Regions from separate parts of the Peribacillus sp. YIM B13472 genome, predicted to be linked through region 3. Evidence: riboswitches for the same ligand, from Rfam matches in the RefSeq annotation. Region 3 holds a riboswitch; each other region holds the start of a gene.
What was found. A riboswitch is a leader RNA that binds a small molecule or an ion and turns the genes downstream of it on or off. The one in region 3 is predicted to bind preQ1.

Region 1: another riboswitch for preQ1. It lies ahead of ACFX4I_RS14060 (QueT transporter family protein); the one in region 3 lies ahead of queC (7-cyano-7-deazaguanine synthase QueC).
Region 2: another riboswitch for preQ1. It lies ahead of queF (preQ(1) synthase); the one in region 3 lies ahead of queC (7-cyano-7-deazaguanine synthase QueC).

What each region holds. Positions count from the first base shown of each region.
Region 1 is NZ_JBHZPG010000016.1:52,225-56,462, forward strand. It holds gene ACFX4I_RS14045 (iron-containing alcohol dehydrogenase) at 1-834, shown strand, start outside; gene ACFX4I_RS14050 (hypothetical protein) at 847-1,527, shown strand; gene ACFX4I_RS14055 (YbaK/EbsC family protein) at 1,661-2,182, opposite strand; PreQ1 riboswitch class I at 2,353-2,397, shown strand; gene ACFX4I_RS14060 (QueT transporter family protein) at 2,404-2,889, shown strand; gene ACFX4I_RS14065 (TVP38/TMEM64 family protein) at 3,012-3,668, shown strand; gene ACFX4I_RS14070 (PAS domain S-box protein) at 3,784-4,238, shown strand, end outside.
Region 2 is NZ_JBHZPG010000009.1:168,587-172,824, forward strand. It holds gene ACFX4I_RS10065 (aspartate kinase) at 347-1,693, opposite strand; gene queF (preQ(1) synthase) at 1,897-2,397, opposite strand; PreQ1 riboswitch class I at 2,502-2,547, opposite strand; gene ACFX4I_RS10075 (EamA family transporter) at 2,678-3,535, shown strand; gene ACFX4I_RS10080 (BA3454 family stress response protein) at 3,786-3,920, shown strand; gene ACFX4I_RS10085 (YfmQ family protein) at 4,184-4,238, opposite strand, start outside.
Region 3 is NZ_JBHZPG010000052.1:4,507-8,744, reverse strand. It holds gene ACFX4I_RS24820 (methyl-accepting chemotaxis protein) at 1-501, opposite strand, end outside; gene ACFX4I_RS24815 (HAMP domain-containing protein) at 519-1,328, opposite strand; PreQ1 riboswitch class I at 1,514-1,556, shown strand; gene queC (7-cyano-7-deazaguanine synthase QueC) at 1,612-2,277, shown strand; gene queD (6-carboxytetrahydropterin synthase QueD) at 2,277-2,747, shown strand; gene queE (7-carboxy-7-deazaguanine synthase QueE) at 2,740-3,468, shown strand; gene ACFX4I_RS24795 (DUF4260 domain-containing protein) at 3,523-3,870, opposite strand; gene ACFX4I_RS24790 (TetR/AcrR family transcriptional regulator) at 3,925-4,238, opposite strand, start outside.

The sequences.
Region 1 (4,238 bases), on a different contig from region 3:
GTAGCCCTTTTAGTAACGAATGGCGGCATCATCAGTGATTATGAAGGTGTTGATAAAGTCCACTCTCCCCTCCCTCCCATGGTGATGATCATGACCACTGCAGGATCGGGTTCGGAAGTATCCCAGTTTTCGGTGATCGTCGATTCATTCCGCGAGAAAAAAATGACGATCATTTCAAAATCACTCGTCCCCGATATTGCAATAGTCGATCCTGCCACCTTAACCACCTTGGGACCGGATTTGACCGCAGCTACCGGAATGGATGTGTTAACCCACGCCATTGAATCCTATGTTTCAATCGCTGCGACACCTTTGACCGATGTACAAGCTAAAAACGCGCTTTCCATCGTTTCCCGCCACTTACGCCCCTCTGTTGCATCCAGGCATAATGAGGAAGCAAAAAAGGCGATGGCGATGGCGAGCCTGCAGGCTGGACTGGCTTTTTCCAATGCCATTTTGGGAGCTGCCCATGCCATTTCACATGCCATAGGCGGCAAGTACCTCCTTCCGCATGGTGAAATCAATGCGATACTCCTTCCCCATGTCATGGATTTCAATCGAATTGCCTCACCAAGACGATTCAGCGAGATTGCAGACATCATGGGCATCGATACACGGGCATTGACGGAGCAGCAAGCAGGAATGGCTGCCATTCACTTCGTAAGGGAATTATCCCGGGATATAGGGGCTCCCAAGAGTTTAAGTGATGTCGGCATTACGAAAGAAATGATAGATCCCATAGGGATGACCGCTCTTGAGGATGCCTGCATGATCACAAACCCCCGTGATATGTCATTAGAACAGATTAATCAGCTGCTTCTTACAGCCCTATAAGAGGTGAAAAGCATGAACAAACATGAATTGATAGATTTAATGACAGGCGTTAAATCTTCAAAAAAAACGTATTACACGGAACTTAAGAAAACCGTGGATCAGCTGAAGAAGAAGAATATGCAGCTTGAAATCATGAATGACATCACAAAAAATATGAATATGGACATCGACATCCAAGAGATTCTCCGAAATGTTATTGAAAAACTTAAGCAGCTCATTACCTTCGATGACAGTCATTTTGTCATATTGTATGAGGAAGAACCTGCCTTGCTTCACATCTGCCCTAATGGTCACTGCGATCTTGAAATGGATCCCAAAAACCTGTTACACCCTTTTCAGGAATTCTCATCGGCCTTGAAAGAAAAGCAGCCGATTCAGGTGGAAGTTAAACGGTTACCGGACTTCCGGGAAAAGGAACGTCTATTATCCCTTGAGATCGAATCACTTCTATTATTCAGAGATGCTTCCTTCACCGAGTTCTTCCCTTTCGATATACCCGATGATTTCCCCCTGATCTTGCACTGCCAATATATCAAAATTCTTTTTTTCCAATGCTTTCTGAATATCCACCGCCAGATCGTTTTTATGGCAAAACTCAAGCTCCTGGGCAATGCTCTTAACCGTTATATTCTCTTCATAAAGAGTTTTAAGACTAAGATAGCTGTTATTGCTTTTTCTTTTGCTTTCATTTAACATCTTTCAACCTCCGCTCAGGAACACTTTCTGCCCGATTTTCCGCTTAAATCATAGAAAATGTATGCGGCCGCCACTAAAATAAAGTCCACCATAGCGGACTCAATTCCATTCATGTGAATTTTTGAAACCATCAAAGGCCATCAACTGCATTGCCTACCGCCGTTTCCTCATTCCCCTTCTCTTCCCAACCTTTGCAAACATCCACCCAATTCTTCGCGCCTGAATATTCAAACAACTCAGCGAGTTTAAGTTCTATTGCAGAGTTCGCACTGCCGCATGCCGGGAACAATGACTCAAAGCGTTTCATCGATACATCAAGAAAAACAGCTAGAGCATTTGCCAGACCAAACGGGCAAACTCCTCCGATGGCATGGCCAGTCTGTGCAAGCACTTCTTCAGGTGAAAGCATTCGTGCCTTGAAACCGAACGTCTGACGAAATTTCTTATTATCCACTTTCGCGTCCCCTGCAGCAACAACCAAAATGGCTTTTTCACCTTCCCCCTTAAAGGAAAGAGTCTTAGCAATCCGCGCTGGGATAACACCGATGGTTTCCGCTGCTTCAATCACCGTAGCACTCGATGTTTCGAACTCCATTACATCGCCTTCCCGATCCCATTGTTTAAAATGGCTTTTGACACTCTCGATCGACATACTATATTCACTCCTTTGAAGTATATATTGAAATAATATCATCCTTCATTGCAATAAATCAAAATCCAATTGAGCTACTTCCCCTGCTTGAAAACTCATAAATTAAAACCATTCTTTACAAATTGACGAAACAAGCTTACATGGGATACTATTAAACATCGGGCAAACGCCTAAACGTGGTTCGTAACCATCCCACGATAAAAAACTAGGGAGAGAGTAAAATGAATGTTCGTACACTCGTGATAAGCGGGTTATTGGCTGCCTTGTATGTGGCGGTCTCATTGGTGTTCCAACCAATATCATTTCAGATGTTCCAATTTCGTGTACCGGAAATATTGAATCATCTGATTGTATTCAATAAAAAGTATATCTACGGTATCGTCGGCGGAGTCTTCATATCGAATCTGCTCTTTTCGCCGATGGTGCCATATGACTTGATTTTCGGGGTGGGGCAATCTCTGCTCGCCTTATTGCTTGTCATTTTTGTTTCTCGGTTCATAAAAGGCATTAAAGGACGGATGATCGCAACGATTATCTTTTTCACGTTCACAATGTTTTTAATTGCAATCGAACTGAACCTTGCCCTGGGCTTCCCATTCTGGTTAAGCTGGATGACCACTGCTGTCGGTGAATTCGTTGTCCTCTTGATTGGAGCGCCAATCATTTATGGAATGAACAAAAGAATTCAGTTTGAAAAGTGGCTTTAATGGAAACTTCGCGTCGCGAACCCACTATAATGGAAAAGAGCTGTCTGCATGATGCGGCAGCTCTTTTTTTTCACCAATGAACTCGAAAATGATAAACTACTAGTAAGAATGGTGGTGGCCCTTTGAAAAAAGTCCTGACCATAATCGGTCTATTGGTAATTGCAATATTTATTTTTTCTAATGCAGAGTTATTCACTTTGGTTTGGAAAAGTGATTTGGATTCTGTTATTGGCATCTTGAAGGAAAACCTTTTGCTTACATTTATTGTGACATTCGTTTTGATGTTTGTACAAAACTCTTTTACAATCATTCCCTTAATTTTGCTCCTGACTATCAATGTCACGATATTCGGATTCATATATGGATATCTATGGAGTTGGTTTACAAGTGTTGTTGCCTCAGGTTTCATTTTTTATGCAGCAAGAAACTGGTTTCAGGAGCTTCTCTTAAAGAGGATTGGCGAAAAGTGGCAAGAATCTGTTGTGGAGCATGGCTTCATGTACGTTTTTACAGGCAGGATTTTCCCTCTGATCCCAACAAGCTTAATTAACTTGGTAGCTGGAGTCAGCACCGTCACTTTCAAGGATTTTTTATTAGCGACGGCACTTGGCAACCTTATATACTTTTTCTTCCTTTCGCTCATTCCATATGGACTGCTATCTGTTGAAATGAACCAATATACGCTAGCAGCACTCGCACTCCTCTTCTTACTATTTTTCATTATCTATAAGCGTGCAAAAAAGAAAAAGAAACTAACCTTCGTCAGAAAAAACAGGTGAACACATTGGCCCCTGTTTTTTTATTTAGAATTCTGCATATATTTTTTTCCGATAGTTTGTTAAAATGTGTATGTAATTTTACCTTAGAAATGTCTTAAAATCAGGGAGAATCTCCATGTCCAAACGCTCCATCTTAGCAATATATATCCTATCCGGGATTCTTACACTAGTCGTGTTCGACTATTTTTTAACTACAAATATCCAAAACAAAGAGGTCTTCATTCAACTTCAAAGAGCGGAAGGATTTGTTTTCCTTTTATCAATAGGTTTGGTTTTATATCTTTATTTAGCTAAAAGGGAAGAATTCAAGCAATTAAAAGAAGCGGAACAACGTCGGCGTACACTCATCAATTCAATGGTGGATTTCGTTAACTTCAAAGATGGTGATGGCCGATGGCTTGAATCCAATACCTTCGGCCTGCAATTATTTCAATTGGAGCATGTAGACTATAAGGGAAAAAGAGACAGCGAACTCGCAGAATACTCCGAATTTTATAAAGAGTCGTTGATCTACTGTGAAGTTTCCGATGAAGAAACGTGGGTAAAAGGGGAAATCACAAGGTGTGAGGA
Region 2 (4,238 bases), on a different contig from region 3:
GATGCTATTCAGCAAGATCAACGAAGTGATTACTTTAAATCAATTGGTGCCAGTGAATCATTTGGCTCGTAAACTTGATGCTGCCAGAGGTTGGACGCCCCTTTTTATCCGTTTCAAGAGCGTCAACTCCGTTCTCCTCCAATTGCTTTAGCCACTTGACAAATGGGTATTAAATTAAAACAGACGCGCTGAACCCTACAGCGCGTCTGTTAGCTTGGAATGATTATCCCCACACGGTCATTGCCACTATCATAAAGAACCAGATGAAAAATCCAGCGTATGTATAGTGACTAAAAGATTAATCAAAAAACCCCCTTTCTAAAAGGAGGTCCCTAAACTTTCATACTCAAAAGAACTCGTGATATAATGCCTGAATTGCCGTCTCTTCATTGTGTCCTTTCACACCGAACATCATGCTTACCTCCGAAGAGCCTTGGTTGATCATCTCAATATTCACCTTTGCTTCGGCCAAGGCTTTTGACGCTCTTGCCGTTGTACCGACATTATGGCGCATTCCTTCCCCTACAACCATGATCAAGGCAAGATCATGCTCCACATTCACTTCATCAGCATGAAGCTCTTTCTTGATTCGTGAAATGATTTTCTTCTCGGCTTCACCCTTCATCTGGTCCTGCCTTAGAATTAGCGTCACATCATCGATGCCTGATGGAATATGCTCATATGAAACTCCATAATCTTCGAGGATGTGCAGCAGTTTCCGGCCAAAACCAACTTCCCTGTTCATCAAATATTTGCTAATGTAAATGCTGCAAAACCCTTTATCACTTGCAATACCAATGACCGGCCCGTTCGTATTATCCCGTGTACTCACAATGCGGGTCCCTTGTGCCGCCGGATTGTTCGTATTCTGGATATGGACAGGTATTCCCGCACGGAATGCTGGAATCAGCGCCTCATCATGAAATACCGAGAAACCTGCATAAGAAAGCTCACGCATTTCACGATAAGTTAATTCCCGGATTCCCTTGGGATTGGAAACCACATTTGGATTCACCGCATAAACGGCATCCACGTCCGTAAAGTTCTCATACAAATCAGCTTTGACCCCATTCGCAAGAATCGAACCCGTAATATCGGAACCGCTTCTTGAGAAAGTTAAAACATCACCATCTAACGTATAACCGAAGAACCCTGGGAATACTACGATTCCAGGCTCATCACGCAGAGCATATAACCGATCATAAGACTCTGGCAGCACCTTGGTAAATCCACCTTCATCCGTTACGATCAAGCCAGCCTTCTTCGGATTTATATACTGCGCCTCTACTCCAAGGCTTTGGAAATAACCTGCGACCAGCTTCGCATTATTATCCTCGCCACTGGCCTTCAAGGTATCCAAATAGCGTTTCGGGTTAGTTTGGTCTGCATGCAACAGTGCCATTAAATTTTCGTGGATCCCAGTGACGACACTCTCGGATATATCCAGTTCTTCAGCAATACTCGCATAGCGGGATACGACATCTTCTATCAAATGCTCTCCGTTATCCCCGCGCAGCTGCTGTTCCGCAGCTTCAATCAATAAATCCGTCACCTTTATATCATCGGAATTGCGTTTCCCTGGAGCCGAAACGACTACAATCTTCCTCTCTGGATCAGAAACAACAATTTCGAATACCTTTCTCAACTGTTCACCTGATGCAAGTGAACTTCCACCAAACTTCGCAACTTTCATCTCGACATCCCCTATTTTCGTAAATATTCTGTCAAAATTAACTCTCCCTATTATTACGCTTTTTCTCGAAACAATCAAGCGGGAATTCCGTTACTGAAGGACATTTGTATTTTTTAAGAGTACAAAACAATAAGACCACTGATCGAGAATGGCTAAAAAACTAAAAAAGACAACGGGCATTTGCCCATTGTCTCTCCTATTCTTTAGCGATTATCCACGGTTTCCGGGTATAAGTCATGGTTCATCAAGCGGTAATCCGCCATTTCCTCATACTTCGTACCTGGTTTCCCATAATTCGTGTAAGGGTCGATGGAAATTCCGCCCCTAGGTGTAAACTTGCCCCAGACTTCAATATATTTAGGGTCCATCAATTCGATTAAATCATTCATGATGATGTTCATGCAGTCTTCATGGAAATCACCGTGATTGCGGAAGCTGAATAAATAAAGTTTCAAAGACTTGCTTTCCACCATTTTCACACTTGGAATATAGCTGATGTAAATGGTCGCAAAGTCAGGCTGGCCCGTTATCGGACATAAGCTAGTGAATTCCGGGCAATTGAATTTGACGAAATAATCCCGGTTCGGATGCTTGTTATCGAATGACTCAAGGATTTCAGGCGCATAGTCGAATGTATATTTTGTTCCTTGATTTCCAAGCAGTGTGATATCTTTTTTTAATTCTTCTTCTTTTCTTCCAGACATTAAAAGTCCTCCTAATCCCACGTTTCAGGGAGATTCATAAAATGGGCCTCTATATAACAAAAACCATATCTCCTCAAAGATATGGTTGATTCGCGAAAAATATCAAAGCCATAGTTTTTTTAAGAGGGTGATGCTATGAACCTCTCCCGTTTATCGGGAAATATTTTAAAATTGTCATAGTAAATATAGAAAAAAATATCTAATCTGTCAATCATACTTTTTAAACTTGGTTTGATTCCTGCATGCATTCAGCTTAAAATGTAGAAGAAGTTTATCCTACATGAAGGAAGAGATTACGTCAATGTGGATTTTTGCAGCCCTCATCACAAGTTTATGTTTCGGAATCAATAACAGCATTTTTAAATGGAGTAGCGGAAAAGGTTACTCAAAAGTACATATCCAATTTTTCTTTTATTTTTCAGCTTTTATTTTGGCCATATTTTATGGAGTATTTGTGGATGGTTTACAGTTGAACTGGCTGTCCATCATGCTTGGTGGAGCCATTGGGGTACTGAACGCTAATGGTAATATCCAGATGGCAAGCGCCTTTGAAAAAGGGCCGGCAAGCTTGACATCCCCATTAATCGCAGCGAATGCAATATTCCCCATTCTCTGTGCAGCTTTAATTTTTCACGAACATATTTCTACTTTGCAGTGGACTGGAATCGTCTGCATGTTTCTCGCTACATTAGTCATTCAGTATACACCTAATGCTAAAGGTAACCATCAATATGTCCCTTGGATGATGCACACATTATTATCCATTTTATCTTTTGGTGTGCTCGGCATTCTTATGACGACATCAACACGTCTTCATTTAAATTCCCTTGATATCCTGGTATCAATGTATGGAGGCGGAACTCTTTATCTTCTTTCGGCTCTGGCCTTTAAAAAGGAAAAACTCAAGCTACAGGAAGTCAAAATCGGTTCCTTAGTAGGCCTTTTAAGCACTATAGGCTATGGATGTTATTTCTTTGCGTTGAACACCGGCATCGCAAGCATCATTTTCCCTGTCGTCAGCCTGAACTGTTTAGTTGTCGTATTCGCTGGATGTTATTTATTCAAGGAAAAACTAAAAAACTATCAAATTGCCGGCGTACTTGCAGCATTAATCGGCATTATCTTGACTAAAATATGAATTTGGGTCATTTACAAAAACGGCCTGGCTGTCATGAGTACAAGCCAGGTCGTTTTTTTATTTTACCGGGGAATAGAGTGGTCAAAAAAAAAAAGTGTTGACACTTCCTATAAAATATCAGATAATTTTGAATATTAACTCCTTATGTTTTACTGCTTTTGAAATGTTTGAAAAATCCTCTGCCACGGGTATTAAAGAAATAGGTACAACCACCTCATTTAATTCTGAATTAGGAAAGGAAAGATGCATAATGGTAAAAGTTACAGTAACAGTTGATTTTCAAGGAAAATCTTATCAAACTAACGTCCTTACTAAACCGGATACAGATCATGAAGTAATTTTACAACAAGCGCTTCATCAAGTTGAAAAACAATGGAAAGCATAAAAAGGCAGGCATCGCAATAGATACCTGCTTTTTTATTACCATTTAAATAATTTCATATGCACGATTAAAGAACCTCTTACAGTAATTCCCTCACTTTTAATTACTTTTTCCATAATAAACTAAAATTGAGACTTCAGTGTGTACGTTAACCTCTTAATTTGAATACCAAGTTATTTAGAATTGTACCTAAATTGAAATGGATTACATTATAAAAGACTTATAAAAAAAACGGTCTTTTTAAGGACCGTCTTTTTAATGTTCTTTTAAACTAAATTTCTTATTAATGGCACGGAACGTTCTTGGAGGCTATCGGAAAGC
Region 3 (4,238 bases):
CAGGGAGTGGACGACTGTTTTTGAATCCGTTTGAATGGCGGAGACAATATTGGTGATATCCCCAACGGAGTGTGCGACCTCTTCAGCGAGTTTCCGCACTTCATTGGCGACGACGGCAAAGCCCTTGCCATGTTCACCAGCACGAGCGGCTTCTATGGCTGCATTCAGCGCCAATAGATTGGTTTGATTGGATATATCCTTGATGACCTGCACAAGCTGCGAAATTTGCTGCGATTGAGAATCAAGCCCTTTCACTTGCTCTACGGCATTTTTTACAATCCCATCAATACATTGCATTTGTTGGACCGAACTGCGCATTAAAGTGGTGCCCTCCTTGGTCAAGGAAAGGATTTCGGTTGAACTTTCTAGGCGGGCCAACTCGATCCTGCCGGTGAAATCATCCATCATGCGAACCATTTCAGCTGCCCGGTTGGCTTGTGACTCCGAACCTTCCGAAAGTTCATACATCGTAGTCGCTATTTGTTTGCTGCCCTGCTGCACTTCATTTGCTGCTTGAGTCAGATCCTCACTTTGGTTGGAAACGGATTCGACACAACGAGCATTTTTTCAATCGTATCACGAAGGTTTTTCTGCATTTGGTTGGCAGATACCGTTAATTCGCCCATTTCATCATATGACTTTTGCTCCAGAGGCTCATGATTCAGCTCTCCGTCAGCCACCAATTTCATCCTGTCCCTGATTTTGAGAAGGGGGGTGGTAATGAGATTGGCAGTCACAAGCGCCAGCAGAAGGCCGATAAGGACTGCCGCAATGGATATGATGATACTTGTCGTCTTAACCGATTTCCCGCTTGCGATGACGGTTTCGCCTGAAGCGACAATCAATTCCTCGCGTTCCGAAGCAAGCTCCTTGAAACCCTCCATTACTTCATTGCTGTTTGGCGCCACTTCATTTTTGAGTATCTCTTTCGCGCGTTCTTCATTTCCCTTTTCATATTGTGGAAATACCCGGTCTACAATCATCGTCCTCCAATCCACGCTTTTCTCGATCAATTCCTTCACAATATCAGAATCGCTTAAAGCGAGGAGGTCCTCCTGGATGACCTTGCTGTCTTCGGTATATTGTAAGAACCTTTCTTTATAAATCTCGTCACCATATAGAATATAGGCTCGGGCGAATGCAGTTCTTTGTGCTAGATTATATAGCAACTTTTCATCTTGGATAAGAAGCGGAAGTTCCTTTTCGATGATATCCTGGGAATATACCAGTGACTTGTTGCTGCTGTAAATGTTGAATGCTCCTAAGATGACACATAAAGATATGATGAGTGAAAATGCCGCCAATACCTTTCCTTTAATGCTTTTCAAATTAATGGACCCCTTTATCGATATTTTATTCACACTATTTTATCGGACGGATAATGGGTTATTTAAGCAGATGAGAATATAACCAAGTTTTCCGTTAGGTGTGATTTTCCATAATCCAAACATCTTGATTTCTTCTCGTTTTCAAGTTACTATTGACTTGGAAAAATATAATATTCCGCGTTATGGCGGAAGAGGTTCTAGCTACCCTCTCAAAAAAACTAAGGAGAAACAGTGCTCTATTCTTAGGGTGCTGTTTTTTTCCGTAAAAAGGAGTTTTATAGAAATGAAGAAGAAAGAAAAGGCAGTGGTAGTGTTTAGCGGAGGTCAGGACAGTACGACGTGCCTGTTCTGGGCATTGGAGAGATTTGAGGAAGTGGAAGCGGTGACGTTCGATTATAATCAGCGGCATAGCTTGGAAATCGAATGCGCTCAAAACATTGCCAAGGAATTGGGCGTGAACCATCATATCCTTGACATGTCGCTGCTGAACCAGCTGGCACCGAATGCACTGACAAGAAGTGATATTGCAGTGGCGGACGGAGAAGAAGGGGAATTGCCGTCGACGTTCGTACCAGGGAGGAATTTGCTGTTCCTTTCGTTTGCCGGAGTGCTGGCGAGTCAGATTGGCGCTAAACATATTGTCACCGGTGTCTGTGAAACGGATTTCAGCGGATATCCTGACTGCCGCGATGTATTCATTAAATCGTTGAATGTGACCTTGAACTTGTCGATGGACCAGTCATTCGTAATTGATACGCCGCTAATGTGGCTTAATAAAGAGGAAACATGGGAGCTTGCGGATCAGCTTGGCGCATTCGACTTTGTCCGCGAAAAGACCCTGACTTGCTATAACGGAATCATCTCCGACGGCTGTGGAGATTGTCCGGCATGTAATCTGCGGAAAAAAGGACTGGATGACTATGTAAGCAGACGGAAGGTGCTTTCATGATGTACGGTTTTACTATAGTGGATAAACTCCAAAAAATAGATGAAGATATTCAGCGCAGCCAATTGAAGTATACAAACAAGAGGGTTCTCGTGAGTAAGGAATTCACCTTTGACGCGGCGCACCATCTGCATGACTATGAAGGAAAATGCAAGAACCTGCACGGCCACACATATAAGGTCATTTTCGGATTGAGCGGGTATACGGATTCACGCGGTTTGATGATAGATTTCGGTGACATCAAGGATATATGGAAAAATGAAATTGAAATCCACCTGGATCATCGTTATTTGAATGAAACCCTGCCGCTCATGAATACAACAGCTGAAAATATGGTTGTCTGGATTTATGAAAAAATGGCCGAAGCCCTTTCATTAAAAGAATATGAGGGTGCTAGAGTCGAATTTGTTCGACTATACGAAACGCCGACAAGCTATGCCGAAGCCAGACGGGAGTGGATGGAAAGTGAGTAAACTCCCGGTTATGGAAATCTTCGGACCGACCATCCAAGGTGAGGGAATGGTCATTGGTCAAAAAACCATGTTCGTTCGGACGGCCGGCTGCGATTATTCATGTGCCTGGTGTGATTCCGCATTTACTTGGGATGGCACCGGTAAGGAAGATACCGTCCAAATGACTGCTGAAGAAATATGGGATGAGCTGAAGCGAATTGGGGGTTCCGGTTTTTCCTTCGTGACGATATCAGGCGGAAACCCGGCTCTGCTGAAGAACTTAAACGGCTTGATAGCGATCTTACATGAAAATAAAATGAAGATAGGTGTCGAAACACAAGGGAGCCGATGGCAGGATTGGTTTCTCGATATTGATGAACTGACGATTTCACCTAAGCCGCCGAGCTCTAGAATGAACACGGACTTTACGGTGCTCGACCAAATCATCTCGAACCTTGCCAATCGAAATCCTGAAAACCATGTTTCATTGAAAATTGTCGTCTTTAACGAGGAAGATTATCAATATGCCAAACATGTACATGGGCGTTACCCGGATATTCCTTTTTATTTGCAGGTCGGCAATGACGATAGCAGGACGGCTGATGATCGTCAATTGATCAGCGGTCTTTTGAAGAAGTACGAAGAGTTAATAGATAAAGTGATAGCAGATGATGAATTGAATGATGTGAAAGTGCTGCCCCAGCTGCATACCTATATATGGGGAAACAAGCGGGGTGTATAAAGAAACGTGACAAAAGGCAGTGTGATGGCGTATTCACACTGCCTTTTAAGTTTATTACAGCCTTTGAATGTGTGTAGCTTTGAAGGAAGATGTGTATTTAAGGCCATACCCAAATAAGCGATCCATTCCAATATGCGCAGTCCAAATTAAACCAATCATCAACAATGCATCCGACTTTAGAAAAATGGCAAGCAATAACATGAAGATGGACAGGGTATAAGTGTGAAATAGGTTATAAACCTTTGCTCCAATTCGATCATTGACCAGATAGGCCAGCATGGAAACATCAGGAGACAAAATCAATAACAGGAAAATCCACCAGCTGAATTCATAGAATGAATAGATGTAAATCACCGCTAAAAGAACCATGGGTCCTTCAATATGTAGGAATTTCTTTACCATTTTAACCCTCCCAAAAAAGTTTGTTTGACCAATGGTCAATAATGTTCGAAAAAATTATATGATGTTTCTGATGATATTTTTTACATGAAAATAAGCTAAGCCTTTTACATCTTCATAAGATAGTTCAGAATTAATATAAAAAGTGATGAATCCGTGAAGAGAAAGAAAAATCGACCATATGGATGCAGGATTCAATTTGTTGTCCGTTAGGTCCGTCAGGGACTGGATTAGCTTTTCGTATGTTTTATTAGAATCGAATTGAAGTAACTGCTGAATTTCTTTTTCCTTCGATAAAAACATGATGGAATAATGATTCTGTTGGGTTAAACCGAACTCCAAGAAGCACAATAAAATCTTTTCCATTTTTA